DNA from 4 places in the Pseudomonas sp. GL_091 genome. Region 2 is predicted to be linked to each of the others. Evidence: predicted binding sites of a transcription regulator. Region 2 holds the regulator's gene; each other region holds the start of a gene.
The links. Region 2 encodes sigma-54, which starts transcription at its own class of promoters, with help from an activator protein. Its sites were predicted from a motif close to ANTGGCATNNANNTTGCTNT; they were not measured.

Region 1: the regulator sigma-54 is predicted to act here: its motif matches at 4,438-4,457, upstream of AC3ITY_RS07750 (flagellar hook-length control protein FliK).
Region 3: the regulator sigma-54 is predicted to act here: its motif matches at 4,367-4,386, upstream of AC3ITY_RS28295 (pilin).
Region 4: the regulator sigma-54 is predicted to act here: its motif matches at 2,759-2,778, upstream of AC3ITY_RS22200 (DNA translocase FtsK).

The regions. Positions count from the first base shown of each region.
Region 1 covers NZ_CM174451.1:1,694,892-1,702,843, forward strand. The annotation lists gene fliH (flagellar assembly protein FliH) at 1-119, shown strand, start outside; gene fliI (flagellar protein export ATPase FliI) at 109-1,467, shown strand; gene fliJ (flagellar export protein FliJ) at 1,474-1,923, shown strand; gene AC3ITY_RS07735 (STAS domain-containing protein) at 2,013-2,312, shown strand; gene AC3ITY_RS07740 (SpoIIE family protein phosphatase) at 2,318-4,024, shown strand; gene AC3ITY_RS07745 (Hpt domain-containing protein) at 4,055-4,405, shown strand; gene AC3ITY_RS07750 (flagellar hook-length control protein FliK) at 4,506-5,864, shown strand; gene fliL (flagellar basal body-associated protein FliL) at 6,060-6,566, shown strand; gene fliM (flagellar motor switch protein FliM) at 6,576-7,544, shown strand; gene fliN (flagellar motor switch protein FliN) at 7,611-7,952, shown strand, end outside.
Region 2 covers NZ_CM174451.1:919,954-927,905, reverse strand. The annotation lists gene AC3ITY_RS04150 (KpsF/GutQ family sugar-phosphate isomerase) at 1-713, shown strand, start outside; gene AC3ITY_RS04145 (KdsC family phosphatase) at 713-1,237, shown strand; gene lptC (LPS export ABC transporter periplasmic protein LptC) at 1,245-1,817, shown strand; gene lptA (lipopolysaccharide transport periplasmic protein LptA) at 1,804-2,352, shown strand; gene lptB (LPS export ABC transporter ATP-binding protein) at 2,352-3,077, shown strand; gene AC3ITY_RS04125 (RNA polymerase factor sigma-54) at 3,441-4,934, shown strand; gene hpf (ribosome hibernation-promoting factor, HPF/YfiA family) at 5,009-5,317, shown strand; gene ptsN (PTS IIA-like nitrogen regulatory protein PtsN) at 5,330-5,794, shown strand; gene rapZ (RNase adapter RapZ) at 5,797-6,654, shown strand; gene AC3ITY_RS04105 (HPr family phosphocarrier protein) at 6,670-6,942, shown strand; partial or broken gene AC3ITY_RS04100 (ZIP family metal transporter) at 7,121-7,216, opposite strand; gene pmbA (metalloprotease PmbA) at 7,281-7,952, opposite strand, start outside.
Region 3 covers NZ_CM174451.1:6,217,883-6,225,834, reverse strand. The annotation lists gene AC3ITY_RS28325 (LysR family transcriptional regulator) at 1-499, shown strand, start outside; gene AC3ITY_RS28320 (energy-coupling factor ABC transporter permease) at 571-1,260, shown strand; gene yacG (DNA gyrase inhibitor YacG) at 1,296-1,496, opposite strand; gene coaE (dephospho-CoA kinase) at 1,493-2,116, opposite strand; gene AC3ITY_RS28305 (prepilin peptidase) at 2,113-2,985, opposite strand; gene AC3ITY_RS28300 (type II secretion system F family protein) at 2,987-4,204, opposite strand; gene AC3ITY_RS28295 (pilin) at 4,432-4,854, shown strand; gene AC3ITY_RS28290 (BON domain-containing protein) at 5,155-5,511, shown strand; gene AC3ITY_RS28285 (DUF2845 domain-containing protein) at 5,708-6,004, opposite strand; gene AC3ITY_RS28280 (DUF748 domain-containing protein) at 6,004-7,952, opposite strand, start outside.
Region 4 covers NZ_CM174451.1:4,872,533-4,880,484, reverse strand. The annotation lists gene infA (translation initiation factor IF-1) at 1-129, opposite strand, end outside; gene AC3ITY_RS22215 (arginyltransferase) at 241-948, opposite strand; gene aat (leucyl/phenylalanyl-tRNA--protein transferase) at 1,006-1,686, opposite strand; gene trxB (thioredoxin-disulfide reductase) at 1,749-2,708, opposite strand; gene AC3ITY_RS22200 (DNA translocase FtsK) at 3,015-5,426, shown strand; gene lolA (outer membrane lipoprotein periplasmic chaperone LolA) at 5,494-6,117, shown strand; gene AC3ITY_RS22190 (replication-associated recombination protein A) at 6,268-7,590, shown strand; gene crcB (fluoride efflux transporter CrcB) at 7,590-7,952, shown strand, end outside.

The DNA of each region.
Region 1 (7,952 bases), 770 kb from region 2:
TGTTCGATCAGTTGCACGAGCAAACCTTGCACCCGGCTGCGCCGGACTTGAGCCTGGAACTGCCGATCGACAGCAAACCTGCGACCGCGCCAGAAGCGGATGCACCTGATGCGCCTTGAACGCACCAGCTTCGCCAAGCGCCTGGGCAGTTATGCCGAGGCGACTGAATTGGCTGGCGCGCCGATCCTTGAGGGTCGCTTGCTGCGCATGGTCGGCCTGACCCTCGAAGCCGAAGGTCTGCGCGCAGCCATGGGCAGTCGCTGCATGGTGATCAACGACGACAGCTATCACCCGGTGCAGGTCGAAGCCGAAGTGATGGGCTTCTCCGGCGGCAAAGTCTTTCTGATGCCGGTCGGCAGCGTCGCCGGTATTGCGCCTGGCGCCCGCGTTGTTCCCTTGTCCGATACCGGGCGTTTGCCGATGGGCATGAGCATGCTCGGGCGGGTGCTGGATGGCGCCGGCCGTGCGCTGGACGGCAAGGGCGGGATGAAGGCCGAAGACTGGGTGCCAATGGATGGTCCGACCATCAACCCGCTCAAGCGCGAACCGATCAGCGAGCCGCTGGACGTGGGCATCCGTTGCATCAACGGCATGCTGACGGTCGGTCGCGGCCAGCGCCTCGGGCTGTTCGCCGGTACCGGCGTCGGTAAGTCCGTGCTGTTGGGCATGATGACGCGCTTCACCGAGGCCGACATCATCGTCGTCGGGCTGATCGGTGAACGGGGTCGTGAAGTTAAAGAGTTCATCGAGCACATCCTCGGTGAAGAAGGGCTCAAGCGTTCAGTGGTGGTGGCGTCCCCGGCGGACGATGCGCCGCTGATGCGCCTGCGCGCTGCGATGTATTGCACGCGCATCGCCGAGTATTTCCGCGACAAGGGCAAGAACGTCCTGTTGCTCATGGATTCGCTGACCCGTTTCGCCCAGGCCCAGCGGGAAATCGCCCTGGCCATCGGCGAGCCGCCGGCGACCAAGGGCTATCCGCCGTCGGTATTCGCCAAATTGCCGAAACTGGTGGAGCGCGCCGGCAACGCGGAGAAGGGCGGTGGTTCGATCACCGCGTTCTACACCGTGCTGTCCGAAGGCGATGACCAGCAAGACCCGATTGCCGACTCGGCGCGGGGCGTGCTCGACGGGCACATCGTGCTGTCCCGGCGCCTGGCCGAGGAAGGGCATTACCCGGCCATCGATATCGAGGCATCCATCAGCCGGGTGATGCCGGCGGTGGTGTCGCCGGAACACATGGCCCGTGCGCAATATTTCAAGCAATTGTGGTCGCGCTATCAGCAGAGCCGCGACCTGATCAGCGTCGGTGCCTATGTCGCCGGCGGTGACCGGGAGACCGATCTGGCGATTTCCCTGCAGCCGCAATTGGTCAAATACCTGCGTCAGGGCCTCAACGACAGCATCAGCCTGGGCGAAAGCGAGGCGTATCTCGCCTCGATCTTCGCGCCCGCGGCAGGCGGTTAAGCGGTCATGGCCCTGAGTCGGGCAGGAAGGCTGGCGCCAGTGGTGGAAATGGCTGAAAAGGCCGAGAAAACCGCGGTCCAGCGTCTGGGGCACTTTCAAGGGCAGGTTCGCCTGGCACAAAGCAAACTTGCCGACCTCGAAGCCTTTCGTCTCGACTACCAGGAACAATGGATCGTACGCGGCAGCGGCGGCGTCTCGGGCCAATGGTTGCTGGGTTATCAGGGCTTTCTCGCGCAGCTGGGCACGGCCATCGACCAGCAGCGGCAAAGCCTGGCCTGGCATCAAAACAACCTGAACAAGGCCCGGGACACCTGGCAGCAGGCGTTTGCCCGGGTCGAAGGTTTGCGCAAGCTGGTTCAGCGCTATGCCGATGAGGCGCGGGCGCTTGAAGACCGGCGCGAACAGAAACTGCTGGATGAATTGTCCCAGCGCTTGCCGCGCGAGAACCCGTATTGAGCGCGCTTTCGAAAAACAGGCTGGCTTGCCCCCATCCACAGCAGGTGCTAAACCTTCTAAACGTTCTCCAAAGACAAGGAAGCCATTGAATGTCAGTCGTTACCGAAGTATCCCCTGATGGGCAAAAATTGACGATATCGGTCAAAGGACGATTCGATTTTGCCAAGCATCAGGAATTTCGTCAGTCCTACGAAGATAAACAGCTATCGGCGGTTGTGGTCGACCTGAAAGAGGCCACTTATCTCGACAGCTCGGCCTTGGGCATGCTGCTTTTGCTGCGCGATCACGCCGGTGGCGACGACTCCGATGTGCGCGTCGTCAACAGCAGTACCGACGTGCGCAAAATCTTCGCCATCTCCAACTTCGACAAATTGTTCGACATCAGTTGATTGCCATGCAGCCATTGGAGCCGCTGACGATCCTGATTGCCGAGGACAGCGCCGCCGATCGCCTGCTGCTGTCGAGCATCCTGCGCCGCCTGGGGCACGAAGTGCTGACGGCGGCCAACGGCGCCGAAGCGGTCGACGTGTTTGGCCAGCAACAACCGCACCTGGTGTTGATGGATGCAATGATGCCGGTCATGGACGGCTTCGAGGCGGCCCGGCAGATCAAGGCCCTGGCCGGGGAAACCCTGGTGCCGATCATCTTCCTTACGTCGTTGTCCGAAAGCGAAGCCCTGGCCCGCTGCCTGGAGGTCGGCGGTGACGACTTTCTGGCAAAGCCCTACAACCAGGTGATTCTCGCTGCCAAGATCAAGGCGATGGATCGCTTGCGGCGCTTGCAGGACACCGTGCTGCAACAGCGTGACCAGATCGCCCGGCACCACGACTATCTGCTCAACGAGCAGCGCGTGGCCAAGGCCGTTTTCGACAAGGTGGCGCACTCCGGCTGCCTGAATGCCGCACCGAACATCCGTTATCTGCAATCGCCCTATGCGCTGTTCAATGGCGACCTGTTGCTGGCCGCGTTCACCCCGGCCGGAGACATGCACGTGCTGCTGGGCGACTTCACCGGCCACGGTTTGCCGGCGGCAGTGGGTGCCATGCCCCTGGCCGAAGTCTTCTACGGGATGACCGCCAAAGGCTACGGCCTGGCGGAAACCCTGCGCGAGATGAATGCCAAGCTCAAGCGCATCCTGCCGGTGGACATGTTCTGCTGTGCCACGTTGCTGTGCCTGAGTTTTCAGCGTCGTTCGGTGGAAGTCTGGAACGGCGGCATGCCGGACGGTTACCTGCATCGCGTTGCCAGTGGCGAGCGAACGCCTCTGCCGGCGCGGCACCTGCCGTTGGGGGTGCTGAGCCCGGAATCCTTCGATGAGCGTACCGAGGTGTTTCCCATGGCGCTCGGGGATCGGGTGTTTCTCCTGTCCGATGGGGTGATCGACACTTGCGATGCCAACGATCAGTTGTTTGGCGTGCAGCGATTGCAGCAGGTGTTTGCCGCCAATCGGCAGCCGGATGCGCTGTTCGAAGAGATCGAGCAGGCGCTGCGACAGTTTGGCGGAGAAGCGCGCGACGATGTCAGCATGGTCGAAATCAGCCTGCTGGAGCCGGCGCAGATCACGCCGCCGGCGTTGGTCTACTCCGACAGCGGCCAGTCCTGTCCGCTGGACTGGTCGGTGAGTTTCGAGTTTCGCGCCGCCACGCTCAAGCGTTTCAATCCCTTACCCTATCTATTGCAGTTGCTGCTTGAGGTGCATGGCCTTCGGGCTCAGAGCGGTGCGCTCTACAGTGTGCTGGCGGAGCTCTATTCCAATGCGCTGGAGCATGGCGTGCTGGGGCTGGATTCGAGCCTCAAGCGCGATGCATCGGGGTTTGCGCGGTATTATCAAGAGCGCAATACTCGGCTGGACGAGCTGCAGGACGGCTATGTACGGCTGCATTTGCAGGTGGCGCCAACAGACGACGGCGGTTGCCTGACGATTCACATCGAAGACAGCGGCAAGGGTTTCGATGTCGAGCGGATGATGGCAAGACCCGTGGATGACATCCGCCTGTCGGGACGTGGGGTCAGTCTGATCCGCCAGTTGGGGCGTAATGCCCGCTGGACCGACGATGGTCGAAGTGCACGCGTGGAGTTTATCTGGAAGGCTGCGGCATAATCCGCGCATTCTTGATCAAGGAGTGAGCAAGTGGACGACAAACATGTGGATCGCGGCGTGCTGAGTGCGTTGCAGGAAGTGATGGAAGAGGGTTATCCGGATCTGCTGGATATCTTTCTTGCGGATTCCGAAGAGCGCCTGAGCGTCCTGAGAACGGCTGACAGTGCCGCACTGCTCGTTGAAACCGCCCATAGCTTCAAAGGCAGCTGCAGCAATATGGGCGCAGTCAGGCTGACCGAGCTTTGCCATCAACTTGAGCAGCAGGCCAGAAGTTTGCCATGGGCCGGCGTTCAGGAACTGGTCGGCGAAATCGACCGCGAGTTCGCCGATATCCGGCCTCTGTACGAAGCTGAACGACAGCGTTGCACGGCGAAAATCTGAGCATATGCTTCATTTGGTCTCCTTCGAGTGAAACTGGCTCGACCTTTGCATTTAACTCATCCAACTGTACTTACGAGCCCCGTGCAGCGGAGACTGTTTCATGCCCGTTACCCCCAATATTCTGCTTCAGGCCTCCAGGCAGGCCAAGATTCAAGCGGCCTGCGCCAATCCTCCGGCGCTGACTGCTGAGCCCGGGGACAAGGCCGCAAGCTTCGCTCATGTCTACGCCAGCCAGGCCCAGAGCAAGCCCGATGCGTTGGCGGATGCCTCGGTCAAGCCGAGTCACGAAAAAAACTGCGATGTCGCCGGAAAAAAAGACGCCGGCGACGACAAACCTGCCGCCGAGGAACCGGTGGTTGCCGATGGCGGCAAATCCTTGCCTGCCGACACGTCGGTGCAGGCTGACGACAAGACTGTCGGCGATGAGGCGTCAGTTGCCGACCCGGCTCCAGTCGTCGATGCCGCACCGCTCGATCCGGCGCTTGATCCTTCATTGCAGCCGGTCCTTCCGCCAGTCGTGCCGGCACCGGTAGCACCCGCCGTGGCCGACACCGTGCAACCTGCCGTTGAAGCGCCAGTTGCCGCCGCGGCGACGGCTGCAATCGCTCCAGCGCTGGCCACTACCGACGGCGATTTCGACCCCTCGACCGATCCGCTCGACGCCTTGCCGGCGGTGCGCCTGGCGATGGAGCAGAGCGGTCACGTATCGGCTTCCAGCCAGACACAGCCCAAGGCTGCTCCGACACAGGCGCAAGCCCAGGCCGACGGTGAGCTGACACCGGCGCAAAACTTTGCCGCCGGCATGGCGACCCTGCTGGATGTTCAGGGCGACAAGAGCAGCACCGGTCAGGGCGACGACAAGGCTTTCAGCGGTTTGATCGATGACGGCCTGAAGGATCTCAAGTCCGCCAGCAGCGACACCCGTGTCGATGATTTCGCCAACCGTCTGGCAGCGCTGACCCAGGCGGCCACACCGAAGACAGCCAATGCCTTGCCGGTGAACCAGCCGATTGCCATGCACCAGAGCGGCTGGACCGAAGAGGTGGTGAACCGGGTCATGTACCTGTCCAGCGCCAATCTCAAGGCGGCGGACATCCAATTGCAGCCCGCTGAACTCGGGCGCCTGGACATTCGGGTGAGCATGGTTCCCGATCAACAGACCCAGGTCACGTTCATGAGTGCGCATCCGGGTGTCCGTGAGGCGCTGGATGGCCAGGTCCATCGCTTGCGCGACATGTTCGCGCAACAGGGCATGGGGCAGGTCGATGTCAACGTTTCGGACCAGTCCCGTGGTTCGCAGCAAGGGCAGGAACAAGCCCGGCAAAACCAGAGCGGGCGGACCAATGCCAGCGGCGGTCGCCTCGATTCAATGGACGACGACATTACCCCGAGCGTCGCTGAAGTGGCTGCCAATACCACCCGCGTGATCGGCTCCAGCGCGGTCGATTACTACGCCTGACCAAACGCCCCCCCCCTGTAGGAGCGAGCTTGCTCGCGATGATCGTTAACGATAACGCGTGCTTACTGGCTAAACGCGGCGCTCTTGAATTCTTCGCGAACAATCGAGCGTCGACCGGCTGCTCCTACATGGCATAACACTTGCTCTTGCCTTGCCGTGCGACTGTGAAAACCCGAATAGTGACGGATTATTGGCATGGCGAAGAGCGACGCAGCAGTAGTAAAAGACCCCGCAACCAAAGGCAAACTCAAGCTGATTATCGTGATCGTGGTGGCCCTGCTGCTGGCGATCGGTGTGTCCGTGGGGGCGACCTGGTACTTCATGCACAGCGCTCAGAGCAAGCCTGCTGCCGCCGTGGCAGAAAACGCTCCCGTCGGCAAACAGCCAGCGATTTTCGAGTCGATGGCGCCGGCCTTCGTGGCCAACTTCCTCCAGAACGGTCGCCAGCGCTACATGCAAGTGAGCATCACCATGCTCGCGCGCAACCAGGTGGATCTGGATGCCCTCAAGGTCCACATGCCGGTGATCCGCAATAACCTGGTCATGCTGTTCTCCGGGCAGGACTTCGCGACCCTCGCCTCGCCCGTCGGTCAGGAAATGCTGCGGCAGAAAGCCACCGCCAGTGTCCAGGAAGTGGCGCAGAAAGAGCTCGGCAAAGTGGTGATCGAACAGTTGCTTTTCACTAATTTCGTACTGCAGTAGGAACACGACATGGCCGTGCAGGACCTGCTGTCCCAGGATGAGATCGATGCGCTGTTGCATGGCGTCGACGATGGTCTGGTACAGACCGAAAACGCTGCCGAACCCGGCACCGTCAAAAGCTATGACCTGACCAGCCAGGATCGCATCGTCCGTGGACGCATGCCGACCCTGGAAATGATCAACGAGCGTTTTGCCCGCTATACCCGCATCAGCATGTTCAACATGCTGCGTCGCTCGGCGGACGTGGCGGTCGGCGGCGTGCAGGTGATGAAGTTCGGCGAATACGTGCATTCGCTGTACGTGCCGACCAGTCTCAACCTGGTCAAGATCAAACCTCTGCGCGGCACCGCGCTGTTCATCCTCGACGCCAAACTGGTGTTCAAGCTGGTGGACAACTTCTTCGGCGGCGACGGCCGGCACGCCAAGATCGAGGGGCGTGAATTCACCCCGACCGAACTGCGTGTGGTGCGCATGGTGCTGGAGCAGGCCTTTGTCGACTTGAAGGAAGCCTGGCAGGCGATCATGGAAGTCAACTTCGAGTACATCAACTCGGAAGTGAACCCGGCCATGGCCAACATCGTCGGCCCGAGCGAAGCCATTGTGGTGTCGACCTTCCACATCGAACTCGATGGCGGTGGCGGCGACCTGCACGTGACCATGCCGTACTCGATGATCGAGCCGGTGCGCGAAATGCTCGACGCCGGCTTCCAGTCGGACCTCGATGACCAGGACGAGCGCTGGGTCAACGCCCTGCGCCAGGACGTGCTGGACGTCGACGTGCCGATCGGGGCCACGGTGGCTCGTCGTCAGTTGCGCCTGCGCGACATCCTGCACATGCAGCCGGGGGATGTGATCCCGGTCGAGATGCCGGAAGAAATGATCATGCGCGCCAACGGCGTGCCGGCCTTCAAGGTCAAGATGGGCTCGCACAAGGGCAACCTGGCGTTGCAAGTGATCGAGCCGATCGAGCGCCGTTGACCGGCGCTCGTACCCATTCGCGATTAACCGAATTCTGAATTTTTGCTCGCCGAGGACACTGACAATATGAACACGCAGGACGATCAGGCACTGGCCGATGAATGGGCTGCGGCCCTGGAAGAAACCGGTGATGCCGGGCAGGCTGACATCGACGCTTTGCTGGCCGCCGATTCCGGCAGTTCCGCGTCTAACCGCTTGCCAATGGAAGAGTTCGGCAGCGTGCCGAAAAACCACGACCCGGTCAGCCTCGAAGGCCCGAACCTGGACGTGATCCTCGATATCCCGGTGTCGATTTCCATGGAGGTGGGCAGCACCGATATCAACATCCGCAACCTGCTGCAACTGAACCAGGGTTCGGTGATCGAGCTTGATCGCCTGGCCGGCGAGCCGCTGGACGTGCTGGTCAAT
Region 2 (7,952 bases):
TGATTACCCGCGACGACATCATTCTGGCGCTCTCGAATTCCGGCTCCACCAATGAAATCGTGACCCTGCTGCCACTGATCAAGCGCCTGGGCATTCAGTTGATCAGCGTGACCGGCAATCCTGACTCCGCGCTGGCCAAGGCCGCCGAGGTCAACCTGAATGTTCACGTCGAACACGAAGCCTGCCCGTTGAACCTGGCACCCACCTCGTCGACCACCGCCGCCCTGGTGATGGGCGACGCCCTGGCAGTCGCGTTGCTGGAAGCCCGTGGCTTTACCGCCGAAGACTTCGCCTTTTCCCACCCCGGTGGCGCCTTGGGCCGACGCCTGCTGCTGAAAGTGGAAAATGTCATGCACGCCGGGCAAGAGTTGCCGCAAGTACAGCGTGGCACCCTGCTGAAGGACGCACTAATGGAAATGACCCGCAAAGGCCTGGGCATGACCGTGGTCCTGGAAGCCGATGGAAAGCTGGCCGGGATCTTTACCGACGGTGACTTGCGTCGCACGCTGGACCGTAGCATCGACATCCATAGCGCTACCATCGACCAGGTCATGACTGCACACGGCAAGACTGCCCGCGCCGAAATGCTCGCCGCCGAAGCGCTGAAAATCATGGAAGATCATAAAATCAACGCGCTGGTCGTGGTCGACCGTGAAGACCGCCCGGTCGGCGCCTTGAACATGCACGACTTGCTTCGCGCGGGAGTAATGTAATGAGTGCAGACCTGCTGCAACGCGGCAAACAGATCAAGCTGGCTGTGTTCGATGTCGACGGCGTGCTGACCGACGGGCGCCTGTACTTCCTCGAAGACGGCAGCGAATTCAAGACGTTCAACACACTCGACGGCCAGGGCATCAAGATGCTGATGGCCGCCGGCGTGCAGACCGCCATCATCAGTGGCCGCAAGACTCCAGTGGTCGAGCGGCGAGCCAAAAACCTCGGCATCCCGCATCTCTATCAGGGTCGCGAGGATAAACTGGTGGTACTCGACGAACTGCTGGCCCAACTCAACCTGAGCTATGAACAGGTGGCCTACCTCGGCGATGACCTGCCGGACCTGCCGGTGATTCGTCGCGTAGGCCTGGGCATGGCCGTGGCCAATGCCGCCAGTTTCGTGCGTGAACACGCCCACGGCATCACCCTCGCCCGTGGCGGCGAAGGTGCCGCTCGCGAATTCTGCGAACTGATCCTGCGTGCCCAGGACCGCCTCGACGCGGCCAATGCGGCGTACCTGTGAGCCCATTATGCTGAGCAAAAAGTTTCGCAACACCCTGATGTACAGTTGCATCGCGGCGATATTCGCCGCGGCTGGCTACTGGAACATCAGCCCGGAACGCTTCCTCGACAAGCCGGTAACGCCGATCGATGAAAGCATGATCGACTATTACGCCATCAACGCCCACAGCGTGCAGTACCTGCCGGACGGCAAGCTGCAATATGATCTGGTGTCCGACAAGGTCGAGCACCTGAAAGCGACCGAGGTGACATTGCTGACCAACCCCGACCTGAATGTGTTCCGCGGCACTGAATTCCCGTGGCACGTCCAGAGCTTGCACGGCGAGGTCAACCCTGATGGCACACAGGTCGAACTGATCGATGACGTGCGCATCACGCGCTTCGACGAGAAAAACCGTAAAACCCTGATCACCAGCACCCGTATGACCGTGTTCCCGCAGCAGCAATATGCGCAGACAGAGCAAGACGTTAGAATCGACGGCGCTGGCGGTGTATCGACTGGCAAGGGAATGAAGGCGTATTTGAAAGAAAGCAGGATACACCTGCTATCGAACGTAAGAGGACAGTATGAGGCTCGTTAAAACCCTCCCGATTTTGCTCAGTCTGGGCGCAGCACTGGGAAGCGTGAGCGCCTGGGCTCTGCCGGAAGATCAACAGCAGCCTATCCGCATTCAGGCCGACGATGCCCAACTGGACGACAAGCAAGGTATTGCTACCTATAAGGGTGACGTGATCATCACCCAAGGCTCGATGAAGGTGACAGGCAACACCGTTACCATCACCCGCACCCCGACTGGCGACATCGACGTAGTGACCTCGGTGGGCAACCTGGCGTACTTCGAGCAATTGCAAACGGCTGGCGATACCAAGCCTGTTCAGGGCTGGGGCGTGACGATCCAGTATCACGCCGCGCAAAATCGCGTCGTACTGATCGACAAGGCCAAAGTTGTCGACAAGGACAACAACGTCACCCAAGGCGAAAAAATCGTCTACGACACGGTCAAGAAGCTCGCCAGCGCCGGTCGCGCCACGGGCAGCAAGGTCACCGAGGCGCGTCCGCGCATCGACATGGTGATCCAGCCGAAAAAGAAAACCGACGAGCAAAAGGCCCAGTAATGGCAACTCTGAAAGCTCAGCATCTGGCCAAGAGCTACAAGAGCCGCCAGGTCGTGCGCGACGTCAGCCTGTCCATCGACAGCGGCCAGATCGTCGGCCTGCTTGGCCCAAACGGCGCCGGCAAGACCACCTGCTTCTACATGATCGTCGGCCTGGTGCAAGCCGACCAGGGCCGCGTCCTGATCGATGACCTGGACGTCAGCCACCAGCCAATGCACGGTCGCGCAAAGGCCGGTATCGGCTACCTGCCGCAAGAAGCATCGATCTTCCGCAAACTGTCGGTGGCCGACAACATCATGGCCATCCTCGAGACCCGCAAGGAACTCGACAAGGCCGGTCGTCGCAAGGAGCTGGAAAGCCTGCTGCAGGAATTCCACATCAGCCACATCCGCGACAACCTCGGCATGAGCCTGTCCGGTGGCGAGCGCCGTCGCGTGGAAATCGCCCGCGCCCTGGCCACCAACCCGAAATTCATCCTCCTCGACGAACCCTTCGCCGGCGTGGACCCAATTTCGGTCGGCGACATCAAGCAGATCATTCACCACCTCAAGGCCAAAGGCATTGGCGTGCTGATCACCGACCACAACGTCCGTGAAACCCTGGATATCTGTGAAACCGCCTATATCGTCAACGACGGTCAACTGATCGCCGAAGGCGACGCTGAAACCATCCTGGCCAACGACCTGGTGAAGGAAGTGTACCTGGGCCACGAATTCCGCTTGTAAGACACCGAGGTGCCAGAGCAGTCGACGAGCGCTTGTCTCGATAAAAAATCAACTCTTTTTTATTGTTAAAGCGCTCTAGGCAAACACGACACTTCAAAGATGTTCGGGAGCCAGCTGGAGCATCCTGTCAACAAAACTTTGCAGATTTTTATTGTTACAGCGCTCTAGGCAAACACGACGCTTCAAAGATGTTCGGGAGGCCAGCCGGAGTAACCTGTCAACAAAACTTTGCAGGTTTTTATTGTTACAGCGCTCTAGGCAAACACTTCAGTTTCAGGCATATAATTTGCTTATGATTGGCGCCCCGGCGCCCTGTAGTGGATGGCGCATGTGCGCCGGCGAATAAGGTGTTAAGCCCCTGCCATGAAACCATCGCTAGTCTTGAGAATGGGCCAGCAGCTGACGATGACACCGCAGCTGCAACAGGCCATCCGCCTGCTCCAATTGTCGACCCTGGACCTGCAACAGGAAATCCAGGAGGCCCTGGAGTCCAATCCGATGCTCGAACGCCAGGAAGAAGGCGACGACTTCGACAATTCCGACCCCTTGGCCGACAACGCCGAACAAAAGCCCAACACTGAAATCCAGGAGCCCTCCTACCAGGAAAGCGCCCCGACGGTTGATAACCTCGATGAAGGTGACTGGAACGAGCGCATCCCCAACGAACTTCCCGTCGACACCGCGTGGGAGGACGTTTACCAGACCAGCGCCAGCAGCCTGCCCAGCAATGATGATGACGAGTGGGACTTCACCACCCGCACCTCGGCCGGCGAAAGCCTGCAGAGCCACTTGCTGTGGCAACTGAACCTGGCCCCGATGTCCGACACCGATCGCCTGATCGCCGTGACCCTGATCGACTGCATCAACAATCAGGGCTACCTGGACGAAACCCTCGAGGAAATCCTCGAAGCCTTCGACCCGGAGCTGGACATCGAACTGGACGAAATCGAGGCCGTCCTGCACCGCATCCAGCAGTTCGAGCCCGCCGGCATCGGCGCCCGCAACCTGGGCGAATGCCTGCTGCTGCAATTGCGCCAGTTGCCTGCCAAGACCCCTTGGCTGGCCGAGGCCAAGCGCCTGGTCACCGATTATATCGACCTGCTTGGCAGCCGCGACTACAGCCAGTTGATGCGCCGCATGAAGCTCAAGGAAGATGAACTGCGCCAGGTCATCGAGCTGGTCCAGAGCCTCAACCCGCGCCCGGGCTCGCAGATCGAGTCCACCGAAGCCGAGTACGTCGTTCCTGACGTCATCGTGCGCAAGGACAACGAGCGCTGGCTGGTGGAGCTGAATCAGGAGTCGGTGCCACGGCTGCGGGTCAACGCCCAGTACGCCGGTTTCGTGCGCCGCGCCGACACCAGCGCCGACAACACCTTCATGCGCAATCAGTTGCAGGAGGCCCGCTGGTTCATCAAGAGCCTGCAAAGCCGCAATGAAACCCTGATGAAGGTTGCCACCCAGATCGTCGAGCATCAACGCGGCTTTCTGGAGTACGGCGACGAAGCCATGAAGCCGCTGGTCCTGCATGACATCGCCGAGGCGGTCGGCATGCATGAGTCGACGATTTCACGGGTGACCACCCAGAAGTTCATGCACACCCCCCGGGGCATTTACGAACTGAAGTACTTTTTCTCCAGTCACGTAAGCACCTCCGAAGGCGGCGAATGCTCGTCCACGGCGATCCGGGCGATCATCAAAAAACTGGTTGCCGCGGAAAATCAGAAAAAGCCGTTGAGTGACAGCAAGATCGCTGGTTTACTGGAGGCACAAGGCATTCAGGTGGCTCGCCGCACCGTCGCCAAGTACCGCGAATCCCTCGGGATCGCGCCTTCGAGCGAACGCAAGCGGTTGATGTAGAGCCACGCCACAGCGTTCCAGTGGTAGATCATCTGATCTACCGCTTTATGCACTGGCAACGAAGGAGAAGCTGTATGCAAGTCAACATCAGTGGACACCAACTGGAAGTGACCGAACCTCTTCGCACCTACATCGGCGAAAAACTCGAACGATTGGAGCGACATTTCGACAAGATCACTAATGTGCAGGTCACGATGACCGTCGAAAAGCTGAAGCAGAAAATCGAAGCCACGCTGCATATTCCCGGGAATGAAGTGGTCGCAAACGCGGAACATACTGATATGTACGCCGCGATCGACGCACTCACCGACAAGCTGGATAAACAACTCAAAAAGCATAAGGAAAAGACCCAGAGCCTCCTCCAGGGCGCAACCGGTCGTTAACACTCCCAACCCATGATCCGACTTGAAAGTATCCTGACCCCCGGCCGTTCCCTGGTGAACGTGCCGGGAGGCAGTAAAAAGAAAGCCCTCGAACAAATTGCCAATCTGATCGCCCGCGAAGTGCCGGCCCTGGAGATGCAAGATGTCTTCGAGGCACTGATTGCCCGTGAAAAACTCGGCTCCACCGGTTTTGGCAATGGCATCGCTATTCCACATTGCCGTCTCAAAGGCTGTGTTTCGCCCATCAGTGCATTGATGCACCTGGACGCCCCTATCGATTTCGACGCCATCGACGGCGCGCCGGTTGACCTGCTGTTCGTACTGCTGGTCCCGGAAGCCGCCACCGATGCGCACCTTGAGCTGCTGCGACAGATCGCCAGCATGCTCGACCGCAAGGAAGTACGTGAAAAACTGCGTAATGCTGCAAGCAACGAAGCCCTGTATCAGGTTGTCCTGAACGAGCAAAACGGTCAGTAATCATGCGCTTGATCATCGTCAGTGGCCGTTCCGGCTCAGGTAAAAGTACCGCCCTCAACGTTCTTGAGGACAACGGCTACTACTGCATCGACAACCTGCCTGCCGGCCTGCTGCCGGAGCTGGCCGAACGTGCCTTGATTCATACCGAGCTGTTACAGCCGCTGGTCGCCGTTTCCATTGACGCGCGCAACCTGCCCAGCCACCTGTCACGCTTCCCCGACCTGCTCGAAGAGGTCCGCAACCGCCACATCCAGTGCGATGTCCTGTACCTGGACGCCGACGAAGAAACCCTGCTCAAGCGCTTCTCGGAAACCCGCCGACGTCACCCCCTGACCAACGCCAACCGCTCGCTGGCCGAAGCCATCAGCGTCGAGAGCGACCTGCTCGGGCCGATTGCCGACCTCGCCGATCTCAAGATCAACACCACCAGCCTGAACCTGTACCAACTGCGCGACGCCATCAAGCTGCGTCTGTTGAATCAGCCCGAGCCGGGCACTGCGTTCCTGGTGGAATCCTTCGGGTTCAAGCGTGGCATGCCGGTGGACGCCGACCTGGTGTTCGATGTGCGCTGCCTGCCCAACCCTTACTGGAAACCGGAATTGCGCGAGCAATCCGGGCTCGATCAACCGGTTGCCGAATATCTGGCGGCCCAGCCGGATGTCGAAGAGATGTTCCAGGACATTTCCACATACCTGCTAAAGTGGCTGCCTCGTTTTGCCGCCAGCAACCGCGCCTACGTCACCATTGCCATTGGCTGCACTGGCGGACATCACCGTTCCGTCTACCTGACCGAGCGTCTGGGGCAGGCGCTGCAAAAAACCCTGAAGAACGTCCAGGTTCGCCACCGCGACCTCAGCTAAAGGATTCACACCGCGATGCCTGCTCTGGAAATCGAAATCATCAACAAACTGGGCCTGCATGCTCGCGCTTCTGCAAAATTCGTTGGGGTGGCGGGTCAGTTCCCGTGCCAGATCCGGGCCGGTCGTACACCAGAGTCCATGGTCGATGGCAAAAGCATCATGGCGATGATGATGCTGGCCGCCGGCAAAGGCACCACGATCCACTTGAGCACAGAAGGCGAGCAGGAACAGGAAGCGCTGAATGCGCTGGTGGCGTTGATCAACAACTTCTTCGACGAAGGCGAGTAACAGTCACGGCTTTGTGGCGAGGGGGCTTGTCGGAACGCCGCATCGCCCTGTTCGGCTGCGTAGCAGTCGTAAATCCGACGAACACAGCATCCACGTTGAATCTCGATTGCAGTTTTTGGGGCGGCTTCGCCACCCAGCGGGGGCAAGCTCCCTCGCCACAAAGGCTCTTTGCCACAAATCAAGCCAGCGCCGTATCCATCACCATCATCAAACAGAACCCCATCAGCAGCCCAAGGCTGGCAAGCTGGTCATGACCATTGCCGCGCGATTCGGGACAAGGTCAATAAAAAAGGCGCGCCCCCATTGAGTAGCGCGCCTTTTTGTACAGCGGCCCTGGCTTAGCTGCCCGCCACCGTCATCCGTTCGATCAGCACCGAACCGGTGCGAATGTTGCTGCGCAACTCAAGATCGTTACCCACGGCAACGATCTGCTTGAACATGTCGCGCATGTTGCCGGCAATGGTCACTTCCTGGACCGCGAACTGGATTTCGCCGTTCTCGACCCAGTAACCCGCTGCACCGCGGGAGTAATCACCGGTCACCATGTTCAGGCCTTGGCCCATCAACTCTGTCACCAGCAAACCGCGGCCCATGCGGCGCAGCAAGGCGGCCTGGTCTTCATCGCCATGGGTGACGAACAGGTTGTGCACGCCCCCGGCATTGGCGGTGCTCGGCATGCCGAGCTTGCGACCGGAGTAGGTGCCGAGGATGTACGACACCAACTCGCCTTTTTCGACGAACGGTTTGGCATAGGTTGCCAGGCCATCGCCATCGAACGCCGCACTGCCCAACGCCCGCATCAGATGCGGGCGCTCGTCGATGGTCAGCCACTCCGGAAACAGCTTCTGACCGAGAGTGCCCTCAAGGAACGACGACTTGCGATACAGGCTGCCACCGGAAATCGCCGACAGGAAACTGCCGAACAGCCCCCCAGCCAACTCGGCGGAAAACAGCACCGGCACCTCGCAAGTCGGCACCGGACGCGCGCCCAGACGGCTTGCCGCCCGTTG
Region 3 (7,952 bases), 1.8 Mb from region 2:
TCCCGAACTGGCCGACTCGCAAATGGTTGCGCAGGCCGTCGGGCAAATCTACAGCGTGCCCTGTGCCTCCCCGGACTATCTGCACCGCCGGGGCGTGCCGCAGCAGCCGCTGGCGCTGGGCGATCATCAATGCCTGCGCATGCTCGACCCGTTGTACAGCGATCAATGGCTGTTCCAGGACGAGCACGGCGAGCACGCCGTCAGCCCGGCCAAGACCTTTCAGTGCAATGTTGCCGAGTCGATGGTCAAGGCTTCGGAGGCGGGCATGGGCATCAGCCTGCTACCGTTCTACACCGCGACGCGGCCCTTGAGCGACGGCACTTTGCTGCGCGTGTTACCTGCATGGCGTCTGCGCGAACGCAATGTTTATGCGCTGTATCCTTCGCGACGCTTTCTCGATGCCAAGGTCCGCACCTGGGTGGACTTTCTCAAGTCTGAGCTACCGAAGCTGTTCGCCGAACATGACGCGGTGATGAACGATTCGCGGCATTGGGCTTGAAGTCGAAGGGCAGACAAGCGGCGGTGTAGACTGAGGGTCTGTTGTTCTTCGCCTGGGAGGCGCACGTAGCTATGATCGGTGCAGAGTTGCTGTCATCGCAAACCCTTGCGGTCGGCTGGCTGATCTATGTGCCGGCGTTGATCTGGGCGATCTGTCGCGCGCCGTGGGTCGAACTGTTCACCGACAGCCGTCGTCAGCATCTGCTGTTTGGAACGGTGTTTGCGCTGTTTCTGTTGTGGCTGGTGCGGCGCGACTTTGATACCGGCGTGTCTTACCACTTCATCGGCATGACAGCGGTGACGCTACTGCTGGACTGGCCACTGGCGCTGGTCGGCGGGTTGGTTGCACAAATGGGGCTGGTGTTGCTCGGCCGACAGGACCTGGCGGCGGTCGGGGTCAATGGCGCGCTGTTGATTGCGCTACCGGTGCTGGTCACCGAGTGCTGCGCCATTCTGGTGGAGCGTGCGCAGCCGCGAAATCCCTTCGTGTATATCTTCGTTTCCGGATTCTTTGCCGCCGCGCTGTCGGCATTGCTGTGCCTGCTATTGGCGCTGTGGTTGCTGTGGTTCGATGAGCGTTTCGAGATGCCGTACTGGCTTGAGGATTTTGTCGGATATCTGTGGCTGATCATCTTTCCCGAAGCGTTTATCAACGGCATGATCATCAGTGCGCTGGTGGTGTTTTGTCCGGAGTGGCTTGAGACGTTCAACCGCACACGCTATCTCTCGGCTCCCTGGAAGGACGACGATCCCAAGTCCTGATCCACATCAAAACCTGGAATCGCCCACTTGACGGATCAGTGGCGCGGATCGAAGTCGCCGCTGAACATCTCGTCCTCGGCATCGGGAGCCACTGGAATCTTGTGTTCTTCGGACGCCCAGGCACCCAGGTCGATCAGTTTGCAGCGGTCGGAGCAAAATGGCCGGAATTTGCTTTCGGCGGTCCATTCCACGGGGGCGCCACAGGTTGGGCATTCGACGGTTGTTGGTTGGCTCATGACTGGCCTCCACGCAAAGAAAGATAAAAGTGATGCAGGCGTTCGACCTCGCTGTGCAGCCAGGCAAGGTCGCGGTCATTGACCACGACGTCGTCGGCATGGCTCACGCGATCCTGGCGGCTGGACTGGGCCTTGAGGATCGCCTGGACTTGCTGTTCGCTGGTCTGGTCACGTTGCAGGGTGCGTTCGATCTGCAATTGTTCGGGGGCATCGATCACCAGCACCCGTTGGGTGATGGCGTATTGCCCGGACTCGATCAGCAGCGGCGAAACCAGAATCGCATAAGGCGATTTTGCCAGCGCCAGGTGGTGAGCGATCTCCTCGCCGATCAGCGGATGCAGGAGGGCTTCCAGCCAAAGGCGTTCTTCAGGCACCTCGAAGATTAATTTGCGAAGCGCGGCGCGGTCCAGTTGCCCGTCGGTCTGCAACACGCCGGGGCCGAAGTGCCCGGCGATTTGCGCCAGTGCCGGGCGGCCGGGTTCAACTACCCAGCGAGCGGCATGATCGGCGTCGACCACATGCACGCCCAGATCGATGAAGTGTTGGGCGGCCGCACTTTTGCCGCTGCCGATGCCGCCGGTCAGGCCGAGAATCCAGGGTTTTTCCACAGGGCTATTCATTTCAAACCGACAAACTGCCAATAGAGGTCGGTTATTTGACCACCCCAGAGCAACGCAATCCAGCCGGCAATGGCCAGATAGGGACCGAAAGGGATTGGCGTCGAGGTTTTTGCATTGCGCCAGCGCAGCAGCATCAGCCCGATAATGGCACCCACCAGCGAGGACAGCAGGATGGTCAACGGCAAAATCTGCCAGCCACCCCAGGCGCCCAGCATCGCCAGCAGCTTGAAATCACCGTAGCCCATGCCGTCCTTGCCCGTGATCAGCTTGAACAGCCAGAACACCGACCACAGCAGGCTGTAACCGGCGATCGCCCCCCAAAGCGCCTCGTGCAACGACACGAACAGGCCGAAACTGTTGACGATCAACCCCAGCCAAATCAACGGCAGCACCAGTACGTCCGGCAATATCTGATGTTCGGCGTCGATCAGGCTCATCGCCAGCAAACCCCAGCTCAGGACCAGCATCAGGGCGGCCGGCCAACCGAAGCCGAAGTGCCAGGCAACAAACGCCGACAACAGCCCGCAGGCCAGTTCGGTCAACGGATAGCGCGGGCTGATCGCTGCCGCACAGGCTGAACAGCGGCCGCGCAAAAACACATAACTGAGCAGCGGGATGTTTTCCCAGGCGCGGATTCGGTGACCGCAGTGCGGGCACTGGGAGTGGGGCAGCAACAGGTTGTAGGTCGGCAGCGGCGTTTCGCCTGGCAGCCCGAGAATGTCATGGGCCTGCTCACGCCAGTCGCGCTCGAGCATTTTCGGCAGGCGCCAGATCACGACATTGAGGAAACTGCCGACCAGCAGGCCGGTGATGCCTGCGAGAAGGACAAAGGCCAGCGCAGAGTGAATCAGGATTTCATTCAAGGGCATGTCAGATCGCTGAGCCAAGTTGGAAGATGGGCAGGTACATGGCAACTACCAATCCACCGACGATAACACCCAGCACCACCATGATGAACGGCTCCATCAGGCTGGTGAGGTTATCGACCATGTTATCGACGTTGTCTTCGTAGAACCCCGCGACTTTGTCGAGCATAGCGTCCAGGGTGCCAGACTCTTCGCCGATGGCAGTCATTTGTATCGCCATGTTCGGAAAGACGCCGCAGGTGCGCATGGCGAAATTCAATTGCATGCCGGTCGAGATGTCCTGCCGAATGCGCAATACCGCGCGCTTGAACACGACATTGCCGGTCGCACCGGCCACTGATTCCAGGGCCTCGACCAGCGGCACGCCGGCTGCGAAAGTGGTCGACAGTGTACGGGCGAACCGGGCCACGGCGGACTTGTGCATCAGGGTGCCCACCAGCGGCAGTTTCAGCAGCCAGGTGTCCATCCGGTCGCGAAAGGTCGGGGATGTCCTGAGGGCGTGGCGCACGCCGAAGGCCATGGTGATCAGTGCGCCAAGGACCACCCACCACCAGGCCTGCATGAATTGCGACAGGCCAATGACCATCACGGTGAAGGCCGGCAGTTCGGCGCCAAAGCCTTTGAACACCGACTCGAACTGCGGCACGACATTGACCAGCAGAATCCCGGTGACTATCGCCGCGACGAACACCACCACCAGCGGGTAGGTCATGGCTTTCCTGATCCTGGCCTTGAGGCTTTCGCTTTTTTCCTTGTAGGTAGCGACCCGCTCCAAAAGGGTGTCGAGGGCACCGGCCTGCTCGCCAGCATCCACCAGGTTGCAATACAGCTCATCGAAATACCGGGGCTTCTTGCGCAGGGCGGCGGCGAAGCTGCTGCCTGCCGCAACTTCCTGTTTCAGTTCGTCCACCAGCTTGCGCATGGCCGGATTGTCGAAGCCCTCGCCGATGATCTCGAAGGACTGCAACAACGGCACGCCGGCCTTCATCATCGTCGCCATTTGCCGGGTGAACAGGGCAATGTCCTGGGCCTTGATGCGCTTGCCCATGCTGAAAACCGAATGGTTTTTTTTGCGAACCTTGCCGGGACTGATGCCTTGCTTGCGCAGTTTCGCCTTGATCAGCGCCGGGTTTTGAGCGCTGAGTTCGCCGGTCACTTTTGTGCCTTTGCGGTCGATGCCTTCCCATGCATACACGCTGATTTTCGCTGCCTTGACCGCCATGTTCAGTCCTGGGTATTCCGATTGAATTGCTCTTATAGCCTAGTCAAAGGACGAGGCCAAACCCGCAAGGGTGAGGTGACAAAAAACGTCAGATAGTGCTGATCCTGGTAGTAGGTAAGCGCTTTTCGGCCACCACGCCCCCTGCCAACAGGGGCTTCTGGCATTGGCACAGGCTGTGCTGCCATGGGGCAGGTCATGAGCCTTCGACTCATGCATGGAGCTTGTACATGAACAATCAAAAAGGTTTTACCCTGATCGAGTTGCTCGTCGTGGTGGCGATCATCGGGATCCTGGCAACACTGGGCCTGCCGATGTATTCCAAGTACCAGGCTCGGGCCAAGGTCACGGCGGCGCTGGCCGAACTGACTGCAATGAAAGTGCCGTTCGAGGATGTGATCAACCAGGGGGAAACCCCGACAATTGCCAACGTGGCGCCCGCCGGCGCGACATCGACCAACCACTGCGCCCTGTCTGTGACGGCTACAACGCAGGCGGGAGCGGGATCAATCGTTTGTACGTTGCAGAATGCCCCGGGGGTGGTCCAAGGTAAAACCGTCACCCTGACACGGGACGAAACCAAAGGCTGGTCATGTAAAAGCAGCGTATCCCAGGACTACTTGCCTAAAGGGTGTTCCGGTTCTGCGGCATGAAGTGCTGAATCAAGTCCCCGCTTTTGCGGGGATTTTCCTGTTTGTCGACCCGTCGTCAAATGCTGCAGATAAAGCTCAGAAATTCAGCATCTTAGGAACTTTCCATAAAACCGCAACTTGCATGCAGTGTTTGTGCTTATCGTGCATTTTGCATGATTCCGAAAGTTGGCTGATTTTGTAACTCATTGATTAATAAGATTTTTAACTCTTTTTAAAAGTTGGCACAGCGTTCGCAATATCCCTGGTAACCCTGCCGAAAAGACACCCGGCAGACTTTTCAGAAAAACAGGAGTTACTCGTATGAAGAAGTTCGCTATCGCTGCCGCTACTGCCACTGCGCTGACCCTGACCATGGCAAACGCGGCATTCGCCCAGACCACTCAAGCCACCCAGGCTCCGATGACCCTGGCGGCGGGTGAAATGACCAAGGCTACAGAAGCTACTTCCGATACCTGGATCACCACTAAAGTCAAAGCCGACCTGATGACCGAAAAAGGCATTCCAGGTACCGACATCAAGGTTGAAACCAACAAAGGCGTGGTATCGCTGTCGTCGACCACCGCCGTGACCGATTCGCAAAAAGAAATGGCTGTAGCCATCACCAAGAAAATCAAAGGCGTCAAGGCGGTCTCCGCTGACGGCCTGAAAGCCGAGTAAGGCAAGGTTTCTCGCCTGGACCGGGAGAGGGTGCGACAGACGGGCAGAGTCATGCGTCTGTTGCAACCTGAGTGTTCATGCGAACGGCCAAAGGATGTTGGCCACTACAGGCCCCGCGCACTTTTGCCGGGGCCTGTTCTATGTGTAGCGCTGAAAACCCAATATGCGGGCTTGCTCCCACATTGGATAGTGCTAATTAATTGCCGCGTTTACTGGTGATCTGTTTCAGCCGATTACCTTCGAACCGCAAGTATTGATACATCCCGCCATTCGGTCCGTAGGTCCATTCCTCGACCTGAAATTCCTCACGCCGATCTGCACTGCGTTTGTACCCCAGCAAGTCGCGACTGACCGGTTCACCGCATTTCTGCAGGACCTCACTCGAGCGATCGCCGACGCTGATCAATTGGCTGCCACAGCGCAGGGTATCGGCCCCCCAGGCCTGACTGGCGGAGAGCGCCAGGATCAGGCCTGCCAGCTGCCGCCGCATCATCACTCGGCATCCAGATGCATCGGGGTCACCACGCGGCCGTCACTTTGCGCCTCACCCAGATTGGCGTCGATGAAGTACACCCGGTCATCTTCCAGCTGGGCCTTGTCGACCAGGTAATCCTTGATGCTGCTGGCGCGTTCCTGGCCCAGTTGACGCAACAGCACGTCGCTGGAGCTCCAGAACTTGATTACCTCGGCACGCATTTTCGCAGTGCGCTCTTCCTTGCCCAAGTCCTTCCATTCGGCAGGGGGCTGGGTTTTCAGGCGGGTGCGGTAGATACCTTCGAGCAGCGGGCCTTTTTCCCCATCCGGCACTTCCAGCAACGAAGCCTGGGCCGGGACCTTGTCACCGCGGCGCTGGAGCATTTTGTAATAGTTGTACTGGTACTCACGCTCCAGGCGTTGTTCGGCGATCAGCGGGCCATCGCTGCTCTGGGCGGCGGTGCCTTCGATTTCCAGGCGCAGGGCCGGGCGTTCCTTGAGCGCCTTGGACAGTTTGTCCAGGGCGCCTTCGGCATCCTTGCCCAATTCACTGGAACCGGCTGCGAATGAAACGCTGCCCAGGTCTTCCGAGCCGCCACCGTTGACCAGCCCGCCAATGAGCTTGAACGGCGCCGCCGCGGCTTTGACGATCAGGTTGCGCAGGGTCTGCCAGATAATCGGCATGACGCTGAACTGAGGGTTGTTAAGGTCGCCGGTGACCGGCAGTTCGATGGAGATCTTGCCGTCGACATCCTTGAGCAAGGCAATGGCCAGTTTCAGCGGCAGGCTCACGGCATCCGGGCTGTCGACTTTTTCACCCAGTTGCAGTTGTTCGACCACCACTTTGTTTTCAGCTTTGAGCTGACCCTTGGTGATCTGGTAATGCAGGTCGAGATTGAGCCGGCCCTTGCGGATACGGTAGCCGGCGAACTTGCCGGAGTAGGGCGTCAGCGTGGTCAGCTCCACGCGTTTGAAGCTGGTGGCGATGTCGAGGCTGGCCATCGGGTCGAACGGATTGACCGAGCCCTTGATGGTCACCGGCGCGTAGCGATCGACCTTGCCCTTGACGTCGACACTGGCCGGTTTCGGCTGGCGGCTGTCGATGGTGCCGATCTGCCCGTTGAGTTGCTGGATGGCGGTGGCGAAGTTCGGGGTCAGGCTGAAGTCGGCGAAGTTGGCCGAACCGTCATTGATGAAAATGCCACCGATGTGGATGCCCAGCGGTTTTTCGTTGCTGGCCGGTTTGCTCGCTGCCGGTTTTGCCCCGGAGTCCGCCGGTTGGGGAATCAGCAGGTCATCGATGTTGGTGGTGCGATCATCGTTGATCATGAAGCGCGCATAGGGCTGGAACAGGTTGATCTTGTCGATCGACAGGCTGTCCCCATGCTGATAGTTCAGGCCTTCGACCACGACCTGTTGCCACTTGAGGAAGTCGCGGGTTTTCAGGGTGTCCAGGGTATGCAACTGATCGACCTGGGCGCGGCCTGTGACGTTGAACGCCAGGGGCTCGGTGCTTTTCAGATCGACCGCCAGATCGCTGCCGAGCATGCCGCTGCGCAATTCCAGGCGAATGAACGGCGTGATGTAGGACTGGGCCACCCGCAGGTCGATGTCCTTGGTCTGTACCTTCAGCCTGGCGCTGACCGGGGCCAGGTTAACCTCGCCGTCGGCCATGATCTTGCCTTGCTTGCCCACGCCGGTATCGAGCTTGAGGGTAAAGGGTGAACCGTTGAGGCTGTCGAAGTTTTGCAGGTCGAGGTTCAGCGGAGCCAGATCCAGGGCGACGGGAGGCTGTGCCTTTCGGTCAGCCAGATGCACCTGGTAATCGCGCAACTGTACGTCCTTGAGCAGCACCTGCCAGGGTTTGCCTGGCGCGGCTGGTTCAGGTTTCGGTGAGTCTGCCGCCGCCGGAGTGCTGGCCGGTTCGGCATCCGCCTTGGCTTTGGCAGTGGGTTTTGACGGTTGGC
Region 4 (7,952 bases), 3.2 Mb from region 2:
GTTCTTGCGCATCTTGCCGGAGATGTGCGCGGTTACGACGTGCCCATTTTCCAACTCCACACGAAACATGGTGTTGGGCAGGGTGTCGACGACAGTGCCTTCCATTTCGAAGCTGTCTTCTTTCGACATGCAGTAAAGCCCTCGGTGTCCAATGAATGGCCCGGTGCAACTGCGCCAGGCAAAAGCGGCGTGCATTGTGCCCGAAAAGTGGGGTTTAAGCCAAGGGGTTTAGGGCCAGCTCTAGTTTAGAACCACCCAGCGCTGATTAATCAGCAACTCAATGGGGCGATATTGAGTCTTGTAGTTCATCTTTTTGCAGTTTTTGATCCAGTAGCCGAGGTAGACCGCATCCAGCCCCAACCGCCTGGCCTCGGCGATTTGCCAGAGGATCGCATAGCGCCCAAGGCTGCGGCGCTCTTCGGCCGGTTCGTAGAAGGTGTAGACCGCCGAAAGACCGTTCGGCAGTAAATCGGTGACGGCGACGGCCAGCAGCTGGCCGTTCAGGCGGAACTCGTAAAATCGGGAAAACGGCAGGTCCCGAACCAGGAATGTCGAAAACTGGTCGCGACTCGGCGGGTACATATCGCCGTCGGCGTGACGCTGTTCGATATAGCGCTGGTAAAGGTCGAAGTACTCTTCGTTGAAGCCGGGCTTGGCCGGACGCACCTGCAAATCCACGTTGCGCTTGAAGATGCGTTTCTGTTGCCGGTTGGGCGTGAACTGCCCCACGGGAATGCGTGCCGGAACGCACGCATTGCAATTCTGGCAATGCGGCCGGTAGAGATGATCGCCACTGCGACGAAACCCCATCTCCGACAGGTCTGCATAGACATGCACATCCATGGGCTGGCTAGGGTCGAGGAACAGGGTTGTGGCCTGCTCATCGGGCAGATAACTGCAAGAGTGCGGCTGAGTGGCATAGAACTTCAAACGCGCCAACTCGGTCATGATCAACCCTCGGGATAATGCTTTTGAATAAGTGTAAGCCACGCGCGCAAATGTCGCTCAGCAAACCCAATTGGCGCTGCTGGGCTGGTCCAGATACTGCGCAAGGTAATTGGCAAAGTCGCGGCGAGGAATGGCCCGCGCTCCCAGGCTGTGCAGGTGATCGGTCGGCATCTGGCAATCGATCAGTACAAAACCCGAGTCTTTCAGATGCCGCACCAGTGTGGCAAAACCGAATTTCGAGGCGTTGTCAGCGAGGCTGAACATGGACTCGCCGAAAAACAGCCGGCCCATCGCCAGGCCGTAGAGGCCGCCCACGAGTTCATCTCCGTCCCACACTTCCACCGAGTGCGCGTGTCCGCGCCTGTGCAACTCGATATAAGCGTCCTGCATGGCCTCGGTGATCCAGGTACCGTCGGCGTAATCCCGAGGGGCCGCACAGGCGCGGATGACGGCGGCAAAGTCCTGGTCAAAGGTCACTTGATAGCGTTGCTGGCGCAGCAATTTGTTCAGGCTGCGCGAGACGTGCAATTCGTCGGGAAACAGAACCGTGCGCGGGTCCGGTGACCACCAAAGGATCGGCTGGCCTTCGGAAAACCATGGGAAGCAGCCGTGGCGATAAGCCGAGATCAGCCGATCGGCGGACAGGTCACCGCCGGCAGCCAGAAGCCCGTTGGGGTCGCGCATGGCCTTTTCCAACGGTGGGAAATGCAAGGAATTGCGTTGTAACCAAGTCAGCATGGCATCCGGGCTTACAGAAGGGGAGGGCAGTGGCGGGTGTTGGCCCGCCATAAAGTTTGCCTTTAAACGGCAGGAATGTCGTCGAGGTATTTTTCAGCGTCCAGCGCCGCCATGCAACCGGCCCCGGCAGACGTAACGGCCTGGCGATAAACGTGGTCGGCCACGTCGCCGGCGGCAAACACCCCTGCAATTGCCGTGGCGGTGGCATCGCCTTCGCTGCCACCCTTGACCAGCAGATACCCGTCGCGCATTTCCAGTTGGCCTGTGAACAGGTCAGTGTTGGGTTTATGGCCGATAGCGATAAACACCCCGGCCAGCGGCAGTTCCCTGGTTTCACCCGTTTGGCTGTCCCGCAGGCGGGCGCCGGTCACACCGCTAGCATCGCCGAGCACTTCGTCCAGGTTCTGGTTCCAGTGCAGGCGGATATTGCCATTGGCGGCTTTTTCGAAGAGTTTGTCCTGGAGGATCTTCTCCGAGCGCAGCTTGTCGCGCCGATGCACCAGGTGCACTTCCTTGGCGATGTTCGACAGGTACAAGGCTTCCTCGACCGCCGTATTGCCGCCGCCCACCACCGCAACCACTTGGTTACGATAGAAAAATCCATCACAGGTCGCGCACGCCGACACCCCTTTGCCGGCAAACGCTTCTTCCGACGGCAGGCCCAAATATTGCGCGGAAGCACCGGTGGCAATGATCAAGGCGTCGCAGGTGTAGGTTCCGCCATCGCCAATCAGCTCGAACGGCCGTTGTTGCAACTTGGCGGTATGAATGTGGTCGTAAACGATCTCGGTGGCAAAGCGCTCGGCGTGTTTTTGCATGCGGTCCATCAGGACTGGCCCGGTCAGGCCCTCGACGTCGCCTGGCCAGTTATCCACCTCGACGGTAGTGGTGAGCTGGCCACCTGCCTGTATGCCGGTAATGACAACGGGATTGAGGTTGGCGCGGGCGGCATAAACGGCTGCGCTGTAACCGGCAGGGCCGGAGCCCAGGATAATCAGGCGTGAATGCTTCGCTTCGCTCATAAAAACACCTCATAAGCCTTTGTCACAAAAGAGAATGCATGCTCAAATTGAACAGCATGTCATATGCTTTTGACTATGCTACACCCAAGGGTCTCAAGCATGGCGTCGTGCGTACAAACCCGTACAATGCCCTGCGTGTTACATATATTCAGTGCGCGCCATGTTTATAAAAACCGGGGCGCAGTGTTAAAAGTAGTCCCGGTAACGCGTGTTAACTTTTTTACCTGCCTGGATTGGGCAGTTTTTTCGCAGTTTTTATAGACATTCATCAGATGGACGCGCCATTGGCGCAGGAAAAGAAGCGTTTTGAAGAAATCCACCGCAGCACCTAAACCAGCCGTCGTACCGCTCTGGCGCCAGCACTTGCACTACCGACTCAAGGAAGGTGCGCTGATCGCCATCGGTGCCTTGTGCCTGTTCCTGATGATGGCCTTGTTGACCTATGGCAAGGATGATCCGGGCTGGAGTCATAACAGCAAGATCGACGACGTGCAGAACTTCGGCGGGCCAGCGGGCTCCTACAGCGCCGATATCCTGTTCATGGTGCTGGGTTACTTCGCCTACATCTTTCCGTTGCTGCTGGCCATCAAGGCGTACCAGATCTTCCGCCAGCGTCACGAGCCGTGGCAGTGGAGCGGCTGGCTGTTCTCCTGGCGCCTGATCGGCCTGGTGTTCCTGGTACTGTCGGGCGCCGCCCTGGCCCATATCCATTTCCATGCCGCGACCGGTCTGCCGGCCGGTGCGGGCGGTGCGCTGGGCGAAAGCCTCGGCGACCTGGCCAGGAACGCCCTGAATATCCAGGGCAGTACGCTGTTGTTCATTGCGTTGTTCCTGTTCGGCCTGACCGTGTTTACCGACCTGTCGTGGTTCAAGGTGATGGACATCACCGGCAAGATCACCCTCGACCTGTTCGAACTGTTCCAGGGCGCCGCCAATCGCTGGTGGGCGGCCCGTACCGAGCGCAAACAGCTGGTTGCCCAGTTGCGTGAAGTCGATGACCGTATGGATGAAGTGGTCGCGCCGAGCGTTACCGACAAGCGCGAACAGGCCAAGGTCAAGGAACGTCTGATCGAACGTGAGCAAGCCCTGAGCAAGCACATGTCCGAGCGTGAGAAGCAGGTGCCGCCGGTGATTGCACCCGCGCCGCCAAAGCCCGTCGCACCGAGCAAGCGCGTCGAGAAAGAGAAACAGGCGCCGCTGTTCGTCGACAGCGCCGTGGAAGGCACCTTGCCACCGATCTCGATTCTCGACCCGGCGGAAAAGAAGCAGCTCAATTACTCGCCTGAATCCCTGGCTGCGGTTGGCCACTTGCTGGAAATCAAGCTCAAGGAATTCGGCGTTGAAGTCACGGTGGATTCGATTCACCCGGGCCCTGTGATCACCCGTTACGAGATCCAGCCGGCGGCCGGGGTCAAGGTCAGCCGTATTTCCAACCTGGCCAAAGACCTCGCGCGTTCCCTCGCCGTGACCAGCGTGCGCGTGGTGGAAGTGATTCCGGGCAAGACCACGGTCGGTATCGAGATTCCCAACGAAGACCGGCAGATCGTGCGTTTCTCCGAGGTGTTGTCGACCCCCGAGTACGACAACTTCAAATCCCCGGTCACCCTGGCCCTGGGCCACGACATCGGCGGCAAGCCGGTCATCACTGACCTTGCGAAAATGCCGCACTTGCTGGTGGCTGGTACCACCGGTTCCGGTAAGTCGGTGGGTGTGAACGCGATGATCCTGTCGATCCTGTTCAAGTCCGGCCCGGAAGACGCCAAACTGATCATGATCGACCCGAAAATGTTGGAACTGTCGATCTACGAGGGCATTCCGCACCTGCTGTGCCCGGTGGTCACCGACATGAAGGACGCCGCCAATGCCTTGCGCTGGAGCGTTGCCGAGATGGAGCGACGCTACAAGCTGATGGCCAAGATGGGGGTGCGAAACCTGTCGGGCTTCAACGCCAAGGTCAAGGAAGCCCAGGACGCCGGCGAGCCGTTGAGCGATCCTCTGTACAAGCGTGAAAGCATCCACGACGAAGCGCCGCTGCTGCAAAAGCTGCCGACCATCGTGGTAGTGGTCGACGAATTCGCCGACATGATGATGATCGTCGGCAAGAAGGTTGAAGAGCTGATTGCCCGTATCGCGCAAAAGGCTCGTGCGGCCGGTATCCACTTGATCCTTGCGACCCAGCGTCCGTCGGTGGATGTGATCACCGGTCTGATCAAGGCCAACATCCCGACCCGCATGGCGTTCCAGGTGTCGAGCAAGATCGACTCGCGGACCATCATCGACCAGGGCGGTGCCGAACAACTGCTCGGCCACGGTGACATGCTCTACATGCCGCCGGGTACCAGCCTGCCGATTCGTGTTCACGGTGCTTTCGTGTCCGACGATGAGGTTCACCGCGTGGTGGAAGCCTGGAAGCTGCGGGGCGCGCCGGAATACAATGACGACATTCTCAATGGCGTCGAAGAGGCGGGCAGCGGCTTTGAAGGCAGCAGCGGTGGCGGCGACGGTGACGATCCCGAGGCCGACGCACTGTACGACGAAGCCGTGCAGTTCGTGCTGGAAAGCCGTCGCGCCTCCATTTCCGCAGTTCAGCGCAAGCTGAAGATCGGCTACAACCGCGCCGCGCGCATGATCGAAGCCATGGAAATGGCCGGGGTCGTGACGTCCATGAACACCAACGGTTCGCGTGAAGTCCTGGCCCCGGGCCCGGTGCGCGACTGACCCGAGTATGAAAGGGGGGGCGCCCATTGGCGCCGCCCGCACTCCCACGAATGTTATGAGGACTCCCATGCGTCTGATCCGCATGCTGTTGCTGCCGGTACTGGCCTTGACCACGCTCCAGGCTAACGCCGATGACAAGGACGTGGCACGCCTGACCCAACTGCTGGAAAAATCCCAGACCCTGACCGCACGTTTCTCGCAACTGACCCTCGATGGTACCGGCACCCAGTTGCAGGAAACCGCCGGCGAGATGTCGCTGCAGCGTCCGGGCCTGTTCTACTGGCACACCGATGCACCGGCCGAACAGACCATGATCTCCGATGGCAAGAAAGTCACCCTGTGGGACCCGGACCTGGAACAGGCCACCATCAAGAAACTCGACCAGCGCCTGACCCAGACCCCGGCGTTGCTGTTGTCCGGTGACGTGTCCAAGATCAGCCAGAGCTTCGACATCAGCGCCAAGGAAGCCGGCGGCGTGATCGACTTCACCCTCAAGCCGAAAACCAAGGACACCCTGTTCGACAGCCTGCGCCTGTCGTTCCGCAATGGCCTGGTCAACGACATGCAGTTGATCGACAGCGTCGGCCAGCGCACCAATATCCTGTTCACCGGGGTGAAGGCCAACGAGCCGATCCCTGCCTCCAAGTTCAAGTTCGACATCCCCAAGGGTGCGGATGTAATTCAGGAATAAAGTGCAGAACCTCTGTAGGAGCGAGCTTGCTCGCGATAAACCCGAGCACGCCTCGGGGTGTCAGACTTACAGCGTTATCGTTGGCGACCATCGCGAGCGAGCTCGCTCCTACGTGATCGCATCAGAGCCAGTGAGGTTTCGTAGGTAGTCATGGACCTGTTTCGCAGCACCCCCATCGCCCAGCCCTTGGCCGCCCGCCTGCGTGCGGCCAATCTGGACGAGTACGTCGGTCAGGAGCACGTGCTCGCTCGCGGCAAGCCCTTGCGCGAAGCCCTGGAGCAGGGTGCCCTGCATTCGATGATTTTCTGGGGGCCGCCCGGGGTGGGCAAAACCACCCTGGCGCGATTGCTCGCGGAAGTCTCGGATGCGCACTTCGAAACGGTCTCGGCGGTACTGGCCGGGGTCAAGGAGATCCGCCAGTCGGTGGAAATCGCCAAGCAGCAGGCCGCGCAGTACGGCCGCCGCACCATCCTGTTCGTCGACGAAGTGCATCGCTTCAACAAGTCCCAACAGGATGCGTTCCTGCCCTATGTCGAAGACGGCACGCTGATTTTCATCGGCGCGACCACGGAAAACCCCTCGTTCGAGCTCAACAATGCCTTGCTCTCCCGGGCGCGGGTCTATGTGCTCAAAAGCCTCGACGAAGCGGCCCTGCGCAAGCTGGTGCACCGCGCGCTGACCGAAGAGCGAGGCCTGGGCAAGCGCAACCTGACCCTCAGCGACGAGGGCTTCCAGATGCTGCTGTCGGCCGCCGATGGCGATGGCCGGCGTCTGCTCAACCTGCTGGAAAACGCTTCGGACCTGGCGGAAGACAACAGCGAAATGGGTACCGAGCTCCTGCAAAGCCTGCTCGGCGATACCCGCCGGCGGTTCGACAAGGGCGGCGAAGCGTTCTACGACCAGATTTCCGCGCTGCATAAATCGGTGCGCGGCTCCAACCCCGATGGCGCCTTGTATTGGTTCGCACGGATGATCGACGGCGGTTGTGATCCGCTGTACCTGGCCCGGCGCGTGGTGCGCATGGCCAGCGAAGACATCGGCAATGCCGACCCCCGTGCCCTGAGCCTGTGCCTGGCGGCGTGGGAAGTGCAGGAGCGCCTCGGCAGCCCCGAAGGCGAGCTGGCGGTGGCCCAGGCCATCACCTATCTGGCCTGCGCGCCGAAAAGCAACGCGGTGTACATGGGCTTCAAGACTGCATTGCGCGCCGCCGCCGAGCACGGTTCGCTGGAAGTGCCGCTGCACCTGCGCAACGCGCCGACCAAGCTTATGAAGCAGCTGGGCTACGGCGATGAATACCGTTATGCCCACGATGAGCCGGACGCCTATGCCGCCGGGGAAGATTACTTCCCGGAAGAACTCGACCCGATCCCGTTCTATCAACCCGTGCCCCGTGGCCTGGAATTGAAGATCGGCGAAAAACTCAATCACCTGGCAAAACTCGACCGTTTAAGCCCAAGGCAGCGGAGAAAATAGTGCTTCCCTTGATCGTTGCGGTTTCCGTCGGCGGGATGGCCGGCACTCTGTTGCGCTTCGCCACCGGCAACTGGATCAACGCGAATTGGCCGCGGCACTTCTATACCGCGACGCTGGCCGTTAATATCGTGGGCTGTTTGCTGATCGGCGTTCTATACGGTCTGTTTTTGATACGCCCGGAGGTGCCCATCGAGGTGCGTGCCGGGTTGATGGTTGGCTTCCTCGGGGGGCTGACGACTTTTTCATCCTTTTCACTGGATACGGTGCGCCTGCTGGAAAGCGGGCAGGTGCCGCTGGCCCTGGGCTATGCGGCGCTCAGCGTATTCGGCGGGCTGCTTGCCACCTGGGCCGGCCTGTCCTTG